DNA from 3 places in the Vibrio ostreae genome. Region 2 is predicted to be linked to each of the others. Evidence: predicted binding sites of a transcription regulator. Region 2 holds the regulator's gene; each other region holds the start of a gene.
What was found. The regulator CRP, encoded in region 2, controls carbon source genes, mostly activating them, when cyclic AMP is high. The targets are predictions, from matches to a motif close to TGTGANNNNNNTCACA.
Positions count from the first base shown of each region.

Region 1: the regulator CRP is predicted to act here: its motif matches at 2,750-2,765, upstream of rppH (RNA pyrophosphohydrolase).
Region 3: the regulator CRP is predicted to act here: its motif matches at 2,901-2,916, upstream of KNV97_RS04380 (glycogen/starch/alpha-glucan phosphorylase).

Region 1 covers NZ_CP076643.1:3,341,161-3,345,645, forward strand. The annotation lists gene KNV97_RS21550 (NADP(H)-dependent aldo-keto reductase) at 1-972, opposite strand, end outside; gene KNV97_RS21555 (DUF6482 family protein) at 1,233-1,544, shown strand; gene mutH (DNA mismatch repair endonuclease MutH) at 1,631-2,296, opposite strand; gene rppH (RNA pyrophosphohydrolase) at 2,917-3,435, shown strand; gene ptsP (phosphoenolpyruvate--protein phosphotransferase) at 3,438-4,485, shown strand, end outside.
Region 2 covers NZ_CP076643.1:3,058,821-3,063,305, forward strand. The annotation lists gene astD (succinylglutamate-semialdehyde dehydrogenase) at 1-930, shown strand, start outside; gene KNV97_RS20210 (DUF1338 domain-containing protein) at 1,035-1,829, shown strand; gene crp (cAMP-activated global transcriptional regulator CRP) at 1,998-2,630, opposite strand; gene KNV97_RS20220 (phosphoribulokinase) at 2,864-3,733, opposite strand; gene KNV97_RS20225 (YheU family protein) at 3,827-4,036, opposite strand; gene KNV97_RS20230 (hydrolase) at 4,079-4,485, opposite strand, start outside.
Region 3 covers NZ_CP076642.1:1,015,569-1,020,053, forward strand. The annotation lists gene malQ (4-alpha-glucanotransferase) at 1-205, opposite strand, end outside; gene KNV97_RS04380 (glycogen/starch/alpha-glucan phosphorylase) at 315-2,768, opposite strand; gene malT (HTH-type transcriptional regulator MalT) at 3,297-4,485, shown strand, end outside.

The DNA of each region.
Region 1 (4,485 bases), 280 kb from region 2:
GAGCACCACATCCAGGCTGTCGATGTTTGATTTCAACTGATCAAGATTGGTGGCACCAATAATATTCGAGGCAACAAACGGACGTTGATTGACGAATGCCAGCGCCATCTGGGCCGGATCCAGACCGAACTCACGGGCCAGATTCACGTACGCTTCCGTTGCCTTGAGACCCTGCGGGGTAAAGTAACGTTTGAAGCGCTCGTACAGGCTGCAGCGCGCGCCTTGCGGCCGTGCACCATTGAGATATTTACCGCTCAGCACGCCGAATGCCATTGGTGAATAAGCCAGCAGCTTAACCCCTTCGTGATGGCTGATTTCTGACAAGCCGACTTCAAAACTGCGATTGAGCAGGTTGTACGGGTTCTGGATCGAGACCATACGCGGAAGATCGTGCTTTTCGGCCAGACGCAGATAGGTCATCAGACCCCACGGTGTTTCATTCGATACGCCGATATAACGAACCTTGCCCATTCGCACCAGATCGTTAAGTGCTTCGAGGGTTTCTATCAGGGTAATTTCCGACTGTTGTTCTGAATGCGGATAGTTAAGCTGACCAAAGGTATTGGTGATACGTTGTGGCCAGTGCAACTGGTATAAATCGATATAGTCGGTTTTGAGGCGGCTCAGACTGTCATCAATCGCCTGATGAATGTTGCGGTGATCGAGTGCCATATTATCGCGAATGTGCGGTACGTTACGCGGGCCGGCCACTTTAGTCGCCAGCAGCACTTTTTCACGCTTACCGGATTTCTCCAGCCAGTTACCGATAAATTGTTCCGTTTTGCCCTGCGTTTCTGCTGTCGGGGGCACCGGATACATTTCTGCAGTATCAATAAAATTGATCCCGCGCTCCAGGGCGTAGTCGAGCTGACTGAAGGCTTCTGCCTGTGTATTTTGCTCTCCGAATGTCATGGTTCCGAGGCACAGTTTACTGACTTCAAGGCTTGAGTGAGGCAGTTTAGTGTATTGCATAATCCTTCCTTGTCTGAGTGCAAACAGAGGGCTGATCCTTATCGTCCATGAGCCGTATCAGACTTAACTCTGATCAGAGGCGTACAGGCTGAATGGATAGCATCTTGAAACACATCGGCTTTTAATTTCAATCCCACTATAAGCCATCCGTCAGGGCAAAAGGAAATGAAATTTGTTCGCACACTGAGTGCGGCGCTCGGCATGGTAAAAGATTGAGCCTGGTCATCAGTCGGCTACACTGGATAGTAAGGAGGTGACGTATGCACAAACAACAACTGGATAAATGGTTGCATGGTATGCATAAGCCGGGGGCACCCCTGCCCAAGGTATATGTCATAGGATGTGCTGATGCCACGCACTACACGCTTGGGGTCGAAGTCAGGCACCGGATTGAACCTTTGATGAAAGGAGATGAGCCGATGCATTTTTCCTCGTTGGATGCCGCTAAACAGGAATTAGCCCAGCTTGGATTTGCTCAGGCTTACCTGCGTATGAGCTGCGCTTACGAAGAGTGTGGTTTAGAGGGAGGGCAGAGATACAGTGAGATCCCTCTGCCGTTAACCCGGCACTAGACTGATTTATTGCAGGCAGGCCTTTGGGGCCTGCCTGCATCTCTGATTACTGTTGTTCAACTGCCTGATCCGGTCAACACTCCGTCTCAGGCGTAATACGAAGCCAGGATTCGGGCGGTAAACTGAGTACGCAGGTAAAACCCGCGCGGCAGAGTGCGAATTGGTTTGCCATTGCTGCCGTAGGCTTCGGTTTTGACCTTACCGTTGGCCGCTTTGGGCCTCAGTTGCAGGACTTCACCATGGCGGGCGGTGATCTGGCCGACTTTACCCAGCACGATAAACTCCATTAATTCTTCCCAGTCCGCCTTTAGCATCGCCTCTTCTTGCGCCGACGGACTCCAGAGCAGCGGCGATCCGACCCGGCGCTGGGCCAGTGGAATCTCCCGTTCACCTTCCACCGGCATCCACAGCACACGCGATAACTTATGGCGCACATGACTCTGTTCCCAGGTCAGTCCGTGTATTCCGGTCAGCGGTGCTACACAAACAAACGTGGTTTCCAGCGGTTTAGCACTGTAGCTGATCGGGATACTTTTCAGCTCGATGCCCAGTTTGGCAAAATCCTGCTCCGGTTTACTGCCGGCACTGGCGCCTAAATGCCATTCCAGTAATTGTCCGACCCAGCCTTTGTCCCGGGAGAGATCGTTGGGCACTGGTATCGCGGCTTCCGCGGCCAGATCGGCAAAGCTGACACCGGCAATCTGCCAGGCCCGATCGAGTAATTCTTGTTCGCTCTGGGGTTCAGGTTTCATAAAGCGTACTGCGGTCGTAAAAAGCCTATAGTAACAAAAAATGACGGGCAGAGGATCATGCAGATAAATTGATCAAAGTGGATAAAAGATCATCATTACCATAGTTATCCACAGTTCCTGGTGTTTATAGGGCGAAATTTATGGGGTATGTATGCATGAACAGGGGGTTGCCACAGGGATTTGTTGTTTTTCAGGCAGATTAAAAGTGTAGCTTTCCGGATCTGTGTGGATAACAGCTGGGTTGGTGGATCTTTGAGCACTGTTGGTTTTTGAATGATCTTTCGACACCTGCCCTGATGTGATAATAAATTAAATTTACATTATTTATTGATATTTAAGGTTTTATTGATGTTTTTGTGATTTTTGTCCAATCCGGTGATGTGACTCTTCGTAGGTGTTTTTGCACAGTTCACACTCTTCTTCACATGGTTATTCACAGAAAACGTGAATAAATGTGGTCTATATCTCACTCTTTTGTTGATAACTTAAAATTTGAGTAAAAGTTATTCAATTATGCACTTGTCAGCGATAAATATTAGGTGAATCACATTAGTTAGTTTGCTCCTGTTGGGGATATGTGGAAAAATCAAAGCAATTAAGATTTTAATAGAGGTTTGCCAGTGATAGATGGCGATGGTTACCGGCTTAACGTCGGTATTGTGATTTGTAACAACCATGGTCAGGTATTCTGGGCGAAACGATACGGACAACACTCATGGCAATTTCCCCAGGGCGGAATCGATGAGGGTGAATCTCCTGAACAGGCAATGTACCGGGAGCTTTACGAAGAGGTTGGTTTAACAAAAAAAGATGTCAAAATCATTGCAACCAGTCGTCATTGGCTCCGTTACAAACTGCCAAAACGTCTGGTTCGGTGGGACTCTCAGCCGGTCTGTATTGGACAAAAACAGAAATGGTTCTTACTGCGTTTGGATTGCGATGAAGCTAAAATTAACATGCAACGTGGAAGCACCCCTGAATTTGATGGTTGGCGCTGGGTGAGTTACTGGTATCCAGTCAGACAAGTGGTCTCTTTTAAGCGTGATGTTTATCGTCGTGCCATGAAAGAGTTTGCGTCATTAGCGATGCCGTTTAGAGAACGAAAAGTGAAAGGTAAGCGCAAAAATCGAAGAGGATAGCGATGCTCTCTCAGCTACGGGATATAGTTGAACAAGTTTCAAAGGTAGAAGATGTCTATCAGGCGTTGGATATTTTTGTAAAGCAGACATGCAGTGCGATGAGCACTGAATGTTGTACTGTCTATCTCGCCAATGAGGAGATGCATCGTCTCGAACTGATGGCAACCCAGGGCCTGAAGTTCAAAGGGGATAAAATCCTGATCGACTTTGATGAAGGCCTGGTTGGCCTGGTCAAACGTTCTGCTGAGCCGATTAACCTGGCGGAAGCGTCTAAACACCCCAATTTCAAATATTTCAAGCAGCTTGGTGAAGAGGTGTACCAGTCGTTTCTTGGTACACCGATCATTTACCGTAAACAGGTGCTGGGCGTGCTGGTTGTGCAGCAAAAATCGCCACGTCTGTTTAGCGAAATGGAAGTCTCTTTCCTGGTCACTCTGGCGGCTCAGCTGGCCGTGATTATTGCCCATGCCCAGACCCAGGGTCACTGGCTGCTGAGTAAAAAGCAGCAGGCCATCAGTGGTATTCCGGCTTCATCCGGGGTGGCAATTGGCGAGCTGTGGTGGGATGACTCACAGCCACAGCTGTACGATGTTGCCCCTGCCTCTACCCTTGATATGGATCGTGAACAGGAGTGGCTGGCGCGTGCAATTGAAAGTGCACTGGGCGATTTTCGTAAAATGCGTAAAAAGCTCGACAGTGAAATCAATAAAGAAGCCCTGGCGATCTTCGACCTGTTTACCCACTTACTCAACGATCCGATGTTGCGTAAGGATCTTAAAGCGCAGATCCTCAAAGGTGATCGCGCGGACTGGGCGCTGCGTCAGGTGGTGGAATCTTATTCCAACCGTTTTGCCCGCATGTCTGACAACTATTTGCGTGAGCGGGCCCAGGATGTGCGTGAACTAGGTCAGCGCCTGCTCTTTTTCCTCTACAACACCGAACATGAACAGCAGCAGATCGACAAGCCGATTATCCTGGTGGTGCGAGAACTGACAGCGTCGGTTCTGGCTGCTATGCCAAAAGATAAGTTACTGGCTGTGGTCTCGATGG
Region 2 (4,485 bases):
GGTGAAATAGCGATGAAACTGTGGCAGCAGGCCGGATTGCCGGATGGTGTGCTTAACCTGGTTCAGGGCGGAAAAGAGACTGGCATCGCTTTAGCGCAGTCAAAAGGCATTGATGGCCTGCTGTTTACCGGCAGCGCTCATACCGGTCATTTGTTGCACCGTCAGTTCGCCGGTCAGCCGGGTAAGATGCTGGCGCTGGAAATGGGCGGCAATAACCCTATGGTGATCTCTGAGCAGTATGGCGATCTGGACTCGACCGTGTACACCATACTGCAATCCGCTTTTATCAGTGCCGGGCAGCGTTGTACCTGCGCGCGGCGGTTGTACATTCCCGCCGGAGAGAAAGGCGATGCGCTGCTGGTACGTCTGGTTGAGGCGACCCGCAAGCTGCGTATTGACCAGCCGTTTGCCGAGCCGGCGCCATTTATGGGCCCGCAAATCTCGGTTGCGGCGGCTGAGGTGATTCTCGCTGCGCAGGCCCGTCTGGTTGAGCTTGGTGCTGAGCCTTTGATTGAGGCTCGTGCGCTGCAGGCGGCGTTTGTGACACCGGGGATTATTGATGTGACCGCGGTGCGTGAACTACCGGATGAAGAAGTGTTCGGGCCGTTGCTGCAGGTAGTGCGTTACCACGGCCTTGAGCAGGCTGTTGCGCTGGCCAATGATACCCAGTTTGGTTTGTCAGCCGGTCTGGTCAGTACCGATGACAACGAGTGGCAGTATTTCGTCGACCATATTCGTGCCGGTATTGTTAACCGTAACCGGCAACTGACCGGCGCGAGCGGAGATGCGCCGTTTGGCGGGCCGGGTGCGTCCGGTAACCTGCGTCCGAGTGCCTACTATGCCGCCGACTACTGCGCTTATCCGATGGCTTCGATGGAAGGGTCTGCGACCGAGCTGCCGGCGACGCTCAGCCCGGGCATCGAACTGTGAGTTCAGGGGCTGGCCAAGTGCCGGCCCGGTAGTTGCTATCACTGTGCCGCCCTGTCGGGTGGTGAACGCTAATGCACGCGCTGGCGTGCTGATAAGGAGGCGTTATGACGCCAACAGATCTGTTTCAATCTCTGTGGAATGATTACATTGACCGTCTTTGTCCTTCGGCGGACAAAGTGCATCAGTTGCTGGAAGAAGACGAAGCACTGATCAATGACCATATTGCCCTGCGTACCTTCAATCTGGCGCCATTAGGCCTGGAGACTCTTGCCCGGCCGTTTATCGAGCTGGGTTATCAGGCGTGCGGCGAGTATCTGTTTGAGAGTAAAAAACTGGTGGCCAAACATTATGAGCATCCGGATCCGTTGCAGCCGAAAGTGTTTATCAGTGAACTCAAAGTGGCAGAGTGCTCAGCGCAGTTGCAGGCCATTGTACAGGGGCTGGTGGCTCAGGTTGATGAGCGTCAACTGACGGGCAGTGATTTTCTCTTCGGCGGGCGCTTATGGGAGTTAAGCTACGCGGATTATCAGGTGCTGGCCGCTGAGAGCGAGTATGCCTCCTGGCTGGCAGCACACGGTTATGGTGCCAACCATTTCACCGTCAATGTCAATCAGCTCAAGCATCTGCATGAAGTGCAGCAGGTTAATGATCACCTGCGCCAGGCCGGATTTACCATCAACGAATCGGGCGGCGAAGTAAAAGGGTCGCCGCAGGTATTGCTCGAACAGTCCTCGACCATGGCGGATAAGGTTGAGGTGCGTTTTAGTGAGGGGAGCTATACCATCCCGGGCGGTTTTTATGAGTTCGCCAAACGTTATCCGCTGCCGGATGGTAAGTTGTACACCGGCTTTGTCGCGGCCTCGGCCGATAAGATTTTCGAAAGTACAGACAGCCGCTAGAGAGCCTGCTTGGTACCCTAAGCTCAATAATTAGGTACCTTGAGCTCAATAATTAGGTGCCGTGAGCTCAATAATTAGGTATCTGAAAGTAATCACCTGGTGTCCTGAACGCTATAAAAAAGCCACCGCGAGGTGGCTTTTGCAATCTTGTCTATTTGCCGTATGGGCTTAACGCGTGCCGTAAACCACGATGGTTTTACCGTGCGCAGAAATCAGGTTCTGCTCTTCCAGCATCTTCAGGATACGGCCAACGGTTTCACGTGAACAGCCGACAATCTGACCGATTTCCTGGCGGGTAATCTTGATTTGCATACCATCCGGGTGGGTCATCGCATCTGGTTGTTTCGCCAGGTTCAGCAGAGTCTGCGCGATACGGCCCGTTACGTCCAGGAACGCCAGATCGCCTACTTTTTGGCTGGTGACTTGCAGACGGCGCGCCATCTGACCAGAAAGACGCATCAGGATATCAGGGTTAACCTGAATCAACTGACGGAATTTCTTGAACGAAATTTCAGCCACTTCACAAGGAGATTTGGCACGAACCCAGGCAGTACGCTCTTGGCCTTCTTCAAACAAGCCAAGTTCACCGATGAAATCACCTTGGTTCAGGTAAGACAGAATCATCTCCTTACCTTCTTCATCTTTGATCAGTACCGCAACAGAACCTTTAACGATGTAGTACAGGGTTTCTGCTTTTTCGCCCGCGTGAATCAGCGTGCTTTTTGAAGGGTACTTATGAATGTGACAATGGGAAAGAAACCACTCTAGTGTTGGGTCGGTTTGAGGTTTACCTAGAACCATAATATCTCACTTCCTCTGCAGGGTACGCTTGCTGCTATCCATATTTTAGCGAAGCCTTATTCAACGGATTCTCTAGAATAAGAGGACTTTATTATTGCTGCAAGTTATCTTGTGTTTCGGTTTAGAATAGTATCCTTTTTCCAACACGATTTCTTGACTTTAATCGTGTTGGAGACCGGATAATGTACGCAAAACTGTGCCCATGATCACGGTATGAAAAGTAAGCGACAGCCTCAGCCGATTTTTCCTGATTCTATCAGTTGTTCCAGCAGTGGCCGTACGATCAGCTCCATCGCGAAGCTCATTTTACCGCCCGGAACCACGATGGTGTTGTGGCGTGACATAAACGAGCCGTCAATCATCGCCAGTAGGTAGGGATAGTCGACATTTTTAATCCCGCGCACCCGGATCACCACAAAACTTTCATCCAGGCTCGGGATGCCTTTGGCGTTGAGCGGGTTAGAGGTATCGACCGTCGGTACGCGCTGGAAGTTGATGTGGGTGCGGGAAAACTGCGGTGTGATGTAGTTGAGGTAGTCATCCATCGAACGCACGATGGAGTCCATCACCGCTTCACGTGAGTGGCCGCGGTCGCGGGTATCACGCACGTATTTCTGAATCCATTCCAGGTTGACGATAGGCACCATGCCGATCAGAAAATCGACATGCTGAGCGACATTGATGTCACCATCGACGACTCCGCCGTGCAGACCTTCGTAGAACATGATGTCTGAGTTCTGTGGCAGATCCTGCCACGGGGTAAAGGTGCCCGGCATCTGATTGTAAGGGACCGCTTCGTCAAAGGTGTGCAGATAACGGCGAATCTGGCCGGTACCGGACTTACCATACTGACGGAAGAAGCCTTCCAGCGCGGCAAAATCGTTGGCCTGAGGGCCGAAGTAGCTGATATGGCGCCCTTGCTCCCGTGCTTTACGGATTTCGACGTCCATCTCCGGACGGGTAAAACGGTGAAAACTGTCACCTTCCACCCAGGCCGGCCGGATGTCCATCATATTGAACATCTTGCGAAAGGCTTCTGAGGTGGTGGTGGTGCCCGCGCCCGATGAACCGGTCACGGCAATAATTGGGTGTTTCGCTGACATGACAGACCTTGTCTCTGATTCCTTAACGAGGCTGTGTAATTTCACAGCCTGAGTCGAAACACTATAGCACGGAAACGGTGAGCGGGTGATGGCTTAAGCGCGGTTGGTTTTGATATCGACCGTTTCATGCAGTTCAGAGTAAACAATTACCGCATCACCGCGCTGCAGCTGGGATCTGACCTGATCGACTTTATCCTGCAGCGAAACTTCTTGTGCACCGTAGTCGGTGCCTTCACGTAACACGAATTCGCGGATCAGGCTGTCTAACGTGTCGGGGTCAATTTGTTGCCAGGGAACAATCATAAATATCTCATACTTTTATGATGGATGAACAGGGCGATTATATCAGTTTTTATCGCGCAGGCAGGCATAGTAAGCGGGCAGGGCTTGTTCGAGCCAGAACACCGGTTTGAGCAGGCTACCGCTGACAAAGCCGACGTGGCCACCCTGCTCGAACAGACGATAGTCAATGTTATCCGGCAGGATAAATTTCGGGATCACTGCATCGGTCATAAAGGGGTCGTCTTTGGCATGAATGATCTGGGTCGGCACGCGGATATCCTGCAATTTATGAATCCCTGAACAGCGCTGGTAATAATCGCTGGCATCACGAAAACCGTGCAGTGGGGCGGTGATCAGGTCGTCAAACTCCTGCAGGCGGGTGACACGCTTTATATTGTGGTAAGACAGCCCGAGTTCACCTTTCAGCAGGTGATGCTTTTTGAGCGCGGTATTTTTCAGTGATGAGAGCA
Region 3 (4,485 bases), on a different replicon from region 2:
GCACAGGCTCGAGCACATCTTTCTTGTGCTTTTTCTCCGCCGATTTGAGTAGTGCGTCGTCACTACTGGTGTCATAACCCAGGCAACCGAGTAAATGGCGAATCGTCTCATCCTGTACGTGCGCTTCGTCGCCCCAGGCACTGATATAGCGGTTGGATATATTCGCCATTTCAGCGACCTGCATTAACGCATTATTGTCTTTCATCGCTCTCTCCGAAGGGAATTGCCACCCTTCAAATCATGTAGGGTTTATTGTAATTAATATGATGAAGGCACAGCCCGGGACGTTGGCCCGGACTGGTTTGGAATCAGGCTCAGCGTTTGATCGCTTCCAGTTTCCAGATGTTATTCACGTAATCACGAATACTGCGGTCGGAACTGAATTTACCCACCAGCGCCGTATTGAGAATCGCTTTCTTAGCCCAACCGGCCTGATCGCGGTACTGCTCATCAATTGCCTGATGCGCCGCAACGTAAGAAGCGAAATCAGCCAGCACCAGATACGGGTCACCACCATCCAGCAGGCTGTCATACGTGGTGCGCAGTTTACCCGGCATACCCGGGGTAAACTCGTCACCGAGCAGCAAGTCCAGTGATGCTTTCAGCAGCGGATCGGCATGATAGAAGTCGTACGGGTTGTAACCCTGCGCCCGCAACGCTTCCACACCGTCCACTTCCAGACCGAAGATGTAAATGTTGTCATCACCGACCTCTTCACGAATTTCAACGTTCGCGCCATCCATGGTGCCGATGGTCAGCGCACCGTTGAGTGCCATCTTCATGTTGCCGGTACCGGAAGCTTCTTTACCGGCGGTCGAGATCTGCTCGGACACATCAGCGGCCGGGATAATGATTTCCGCCATGCTGACCCGGTAATCCGGAATGAACACCACTTTCAGCTTGTCACTGACACGCGGGTCATTGTTGACCTTCTCGGCAATCTTGTTAATCGCGTAGATGATCTCTTTCGCCAGGTGGTAACCCGGCGCCGCTTTCGCTGCGAAGAAGAACACCCGGGGGTGCATATCGAAACTGGCGTCGTTCACCAGGCGATGGTAAAGCGACAGAATGTGCAGCATGTTGAGATGCTGGCGTTTGTATTCATGCAGACGTTTGATCTGAACATCAAAAATCGCATTGGTATCGAGCTCAATGTCCATGTGCTCTTTGACCCAATCCGCCAGACGCTGTTTGTTCTCTTTCTTGACCGCCATAAACTGCTGCTGGAATGTCTTGTCATCCGCGTACTGCGAAATGGCCTCCAACTGGTCGAGATGCGCCGGCCACTCGTCACCGATCTTAGCGCTGATCAGGGCTGACAGGCCCGGGTTACAGAATTTCAGCCAGCGACGCGGGGTAATACCGTTAGTGACGTTTTGCAGACGGCCAGGATAGAGTTCATTAAACTCAGGGAACAGATCGCGTTTGACTAACTCAGAGTGCAGTGCTGCCACCCCGTTGACCGCGTACGAACCGATAACGCACAGGTTGGCCATACGCACCATACGGTGGAAACCTTCCTCGATAACCGACAGTTTTTGCTGTTTAGACACATCGCCCGGCCATTTAGCGCGGACTTCTTGCAGGAACAAGTGGTTGATCTGGTAAATGATTTCCATATGGCGCGGCAGCAAACGCTGGATCAAAGATTCGCTCCAGGTTTCCAGCGCTTCCGGCAGCAGGGTGTGGTTGGTGTAAGCAAACGTATGCGAACAGATAGCCCACGCCTCATCCCATGACAACTCACGCTCATCGATCAGAATACGCATCAGTTCCGGAATGGCGATGGTCGGGTGGGTATCATTGAGCTGAATGGTTTCCTGCTTAGGCAAATCAGCCAGAGCAAAACCGGCCGCTTCGTGACGACGCAGAATGTCGCGCACTGATGCCGCACTGTGGAAGTACTGCTGCATCAGACGCAAAGTTTTGCCTTTTTCATGGTTATCGTTCGGGTACAGCACTTTAGTAATGTTACCCGCATCGATCAGCGCGTGCTGCGCTTCAAAGTAGTTACCGTTGTTAAAGCTCTCCAGTGAGAACGGCGCAATCGCGCGGCACTCCCACAAACGCAGCGGATAAACGGTTTCACTCTGATAGCCGACAATCGGCAAATCCCACGGCATCGCCTGCACCAGCATGCCCGGCACCCAGCGTCGTTTCTCGACTCCGTTTTCCTGGGTGACTTCGACATGGCCGTAAAAACCGATTTCCTGTTTCAGTTCCGGACGGGCCACTTCCCATGGGTAGCCTTCCACCCCGCCCCACGCATCCGGCGCTTCTTTCTGGTGGCCATCTTCAAATGACTGCTTGAACAGGCCGTATTCATAATGCAAACCGTAACCGACGGTCGGGTACTCCTGCGCAGCACAAGAATCCATGTAACACGCCGCCAAACGTCCCAGGCCGCCGTTACCGAGTGAAGGGTCACGCTCTTCTTCCAGGATATCGGTCAGGCTCAGGCCCAGCTCCGCCATAGCTTCAGCGATCTGTTCATACAGACCCATGCTGATCAGGTTGTTACCGGTCAGGCGGCCAATCAGGAATTCCAGAGACAGATAGTTGAGGCTCTTAGCATTAACAATGCGCTCATCCTGCTCAGTTTCCAGCAGGTCAAAGGTGGTCAGCTCAGCCAGGGCACGTCCCATCGCCAGGTACCACAAACGGCTGTTGGCATGTTCAACGGTACTCGCGTAGGTGGCAGTCAGATGGCGTTTCACGTTGTCTTGGAATAAAGCTTTATCAAATGTTTTTTGTTGCGTAGGTTTCATGGAGAAATCTCACTTATGGTTCTAATCCAGCTGGGACATATCCTGCATCTAGCGCGCCAGCAAAACATCCTCCCACAACACCGCTCCCACGGGAGTAGGAGTAAGGGCGTAGAGGAGGAGCTCCCGGGTTTGAGTGATCCATCTCTCACAGAAACCAGCCAGTAAGAATTTCTGAGTGACCAGGATCACAGCAAACTGCCTTTAAAGCGTACGGAGATTTTATGAAAGCAAGGTGATTGATGGATGGACCCGTTGCTCAAAATGCAACATTGCTCACATTTCAAACAGAGCAGAAGCCGCTAATGGCGCGCGATTTGGTGGAAGACCACCGCCATAACGGTGCACAACTGCATCAAATTGGTGATCAGACTCACACTTACAGGGCGTAGTTCGGTAAGAAGTGTGAATCCTGCTTAAATCTCGCCGCGGATCAATAAACGTAGGCAATGACATCAAGTAACATTCTTACATCAAGACGTGAGCTGACTCACTTCATATAACAAAAATGACAGAACGGAACGTATTAACATGTGGATACCTTCTAAACTCACGCGTCCCGGGCGGTTGCATAATGCCATCGTCCGGCCACGTGTTCTGGAACTGCTCCAGCAGGCGCCCTACTACAAACTGGTGTTGTTCCGCTCTCCGGCCGGCTACGGCAAAACCACCATGGCAGCGCAGTGGCTGGCCGATAAGCCCAACGTCGGCTGGTACAGCATCGATGAAAGTGATAACGATCCGTTTCGCTTTATGAATTACATGCTGCAGGCGCTCAATAAAGCCACTCATCAAAGCTGCCCGAATGCGCAGAAACTGGCCGAGCGACGTCAGTTCTCTACCCTGCACTCGCTGCTGAGCGAACTGTTTGCAGAAATGTCCGAGTTCCAGCAAGAGTGCTATCTGGTCTTAGACGACTATCACCTGATCAGTGACGAAGATATTCATGAAGTAATGCGCTTCTTCCTCAAGCATATGCCGGATAACCTGACCCTGGTAGTCACCAGCCGTATGATCCCACCGCTGGGTACGGCCAACCTGCGGGTACGCGATCTGATGATCGAAATCGGCAACGATCTGCTGGCGTTTGATAATGAGGAGACCACACGCTTTTTCAATCAGCGTGTTGCCGAAGGCATTGATGACAGCACCGCAGTCAGCCTGCGAAATTATGTCGAAGGCTGGCCGTCCGCACTGCAGCTGATCGCGTTGCAGGCTCAGCACCAGAGACGCACCCTGGCCCAGTCGGCCGAATCTGTCTCTCAGTTTAATCACGCCCACTTGTGGGACTACCTGGTCGAGGAGGTGTTTGATCTGCTCGACAAAGAGACCCGCCACTTCCTGATGCAGTGCTCGGTCCTCGATCACTTTAACGATGCGCTGGTCGCCGCGTTAACCAAACGTGATGACGCACTCAACATGATAGAGCAGCTCAACCGTTATGGTCTGTTTATCTATCCGCTGGAAGGCGAACATAACTGGTATCGCTTTCATAACCTGTTTGCCGAATTTCTGGCCCACCAGCGCCTGGCTAATATTCCGCAGCAGGAGCAGGAGTTGCATCGGGCTGCCGCGCTTGCCTGGCTGGAAGCCAATACGGCGCATCAGGCCCTGCTCCATGCCCGCTTAGCCCAGGATTCAGATTTGCTGGCACGAATTCTGGTTGAACATGGCTGGAAAATGTTTAACGAAGGTGAACTGGAAATTCTCGAAGAAGCGA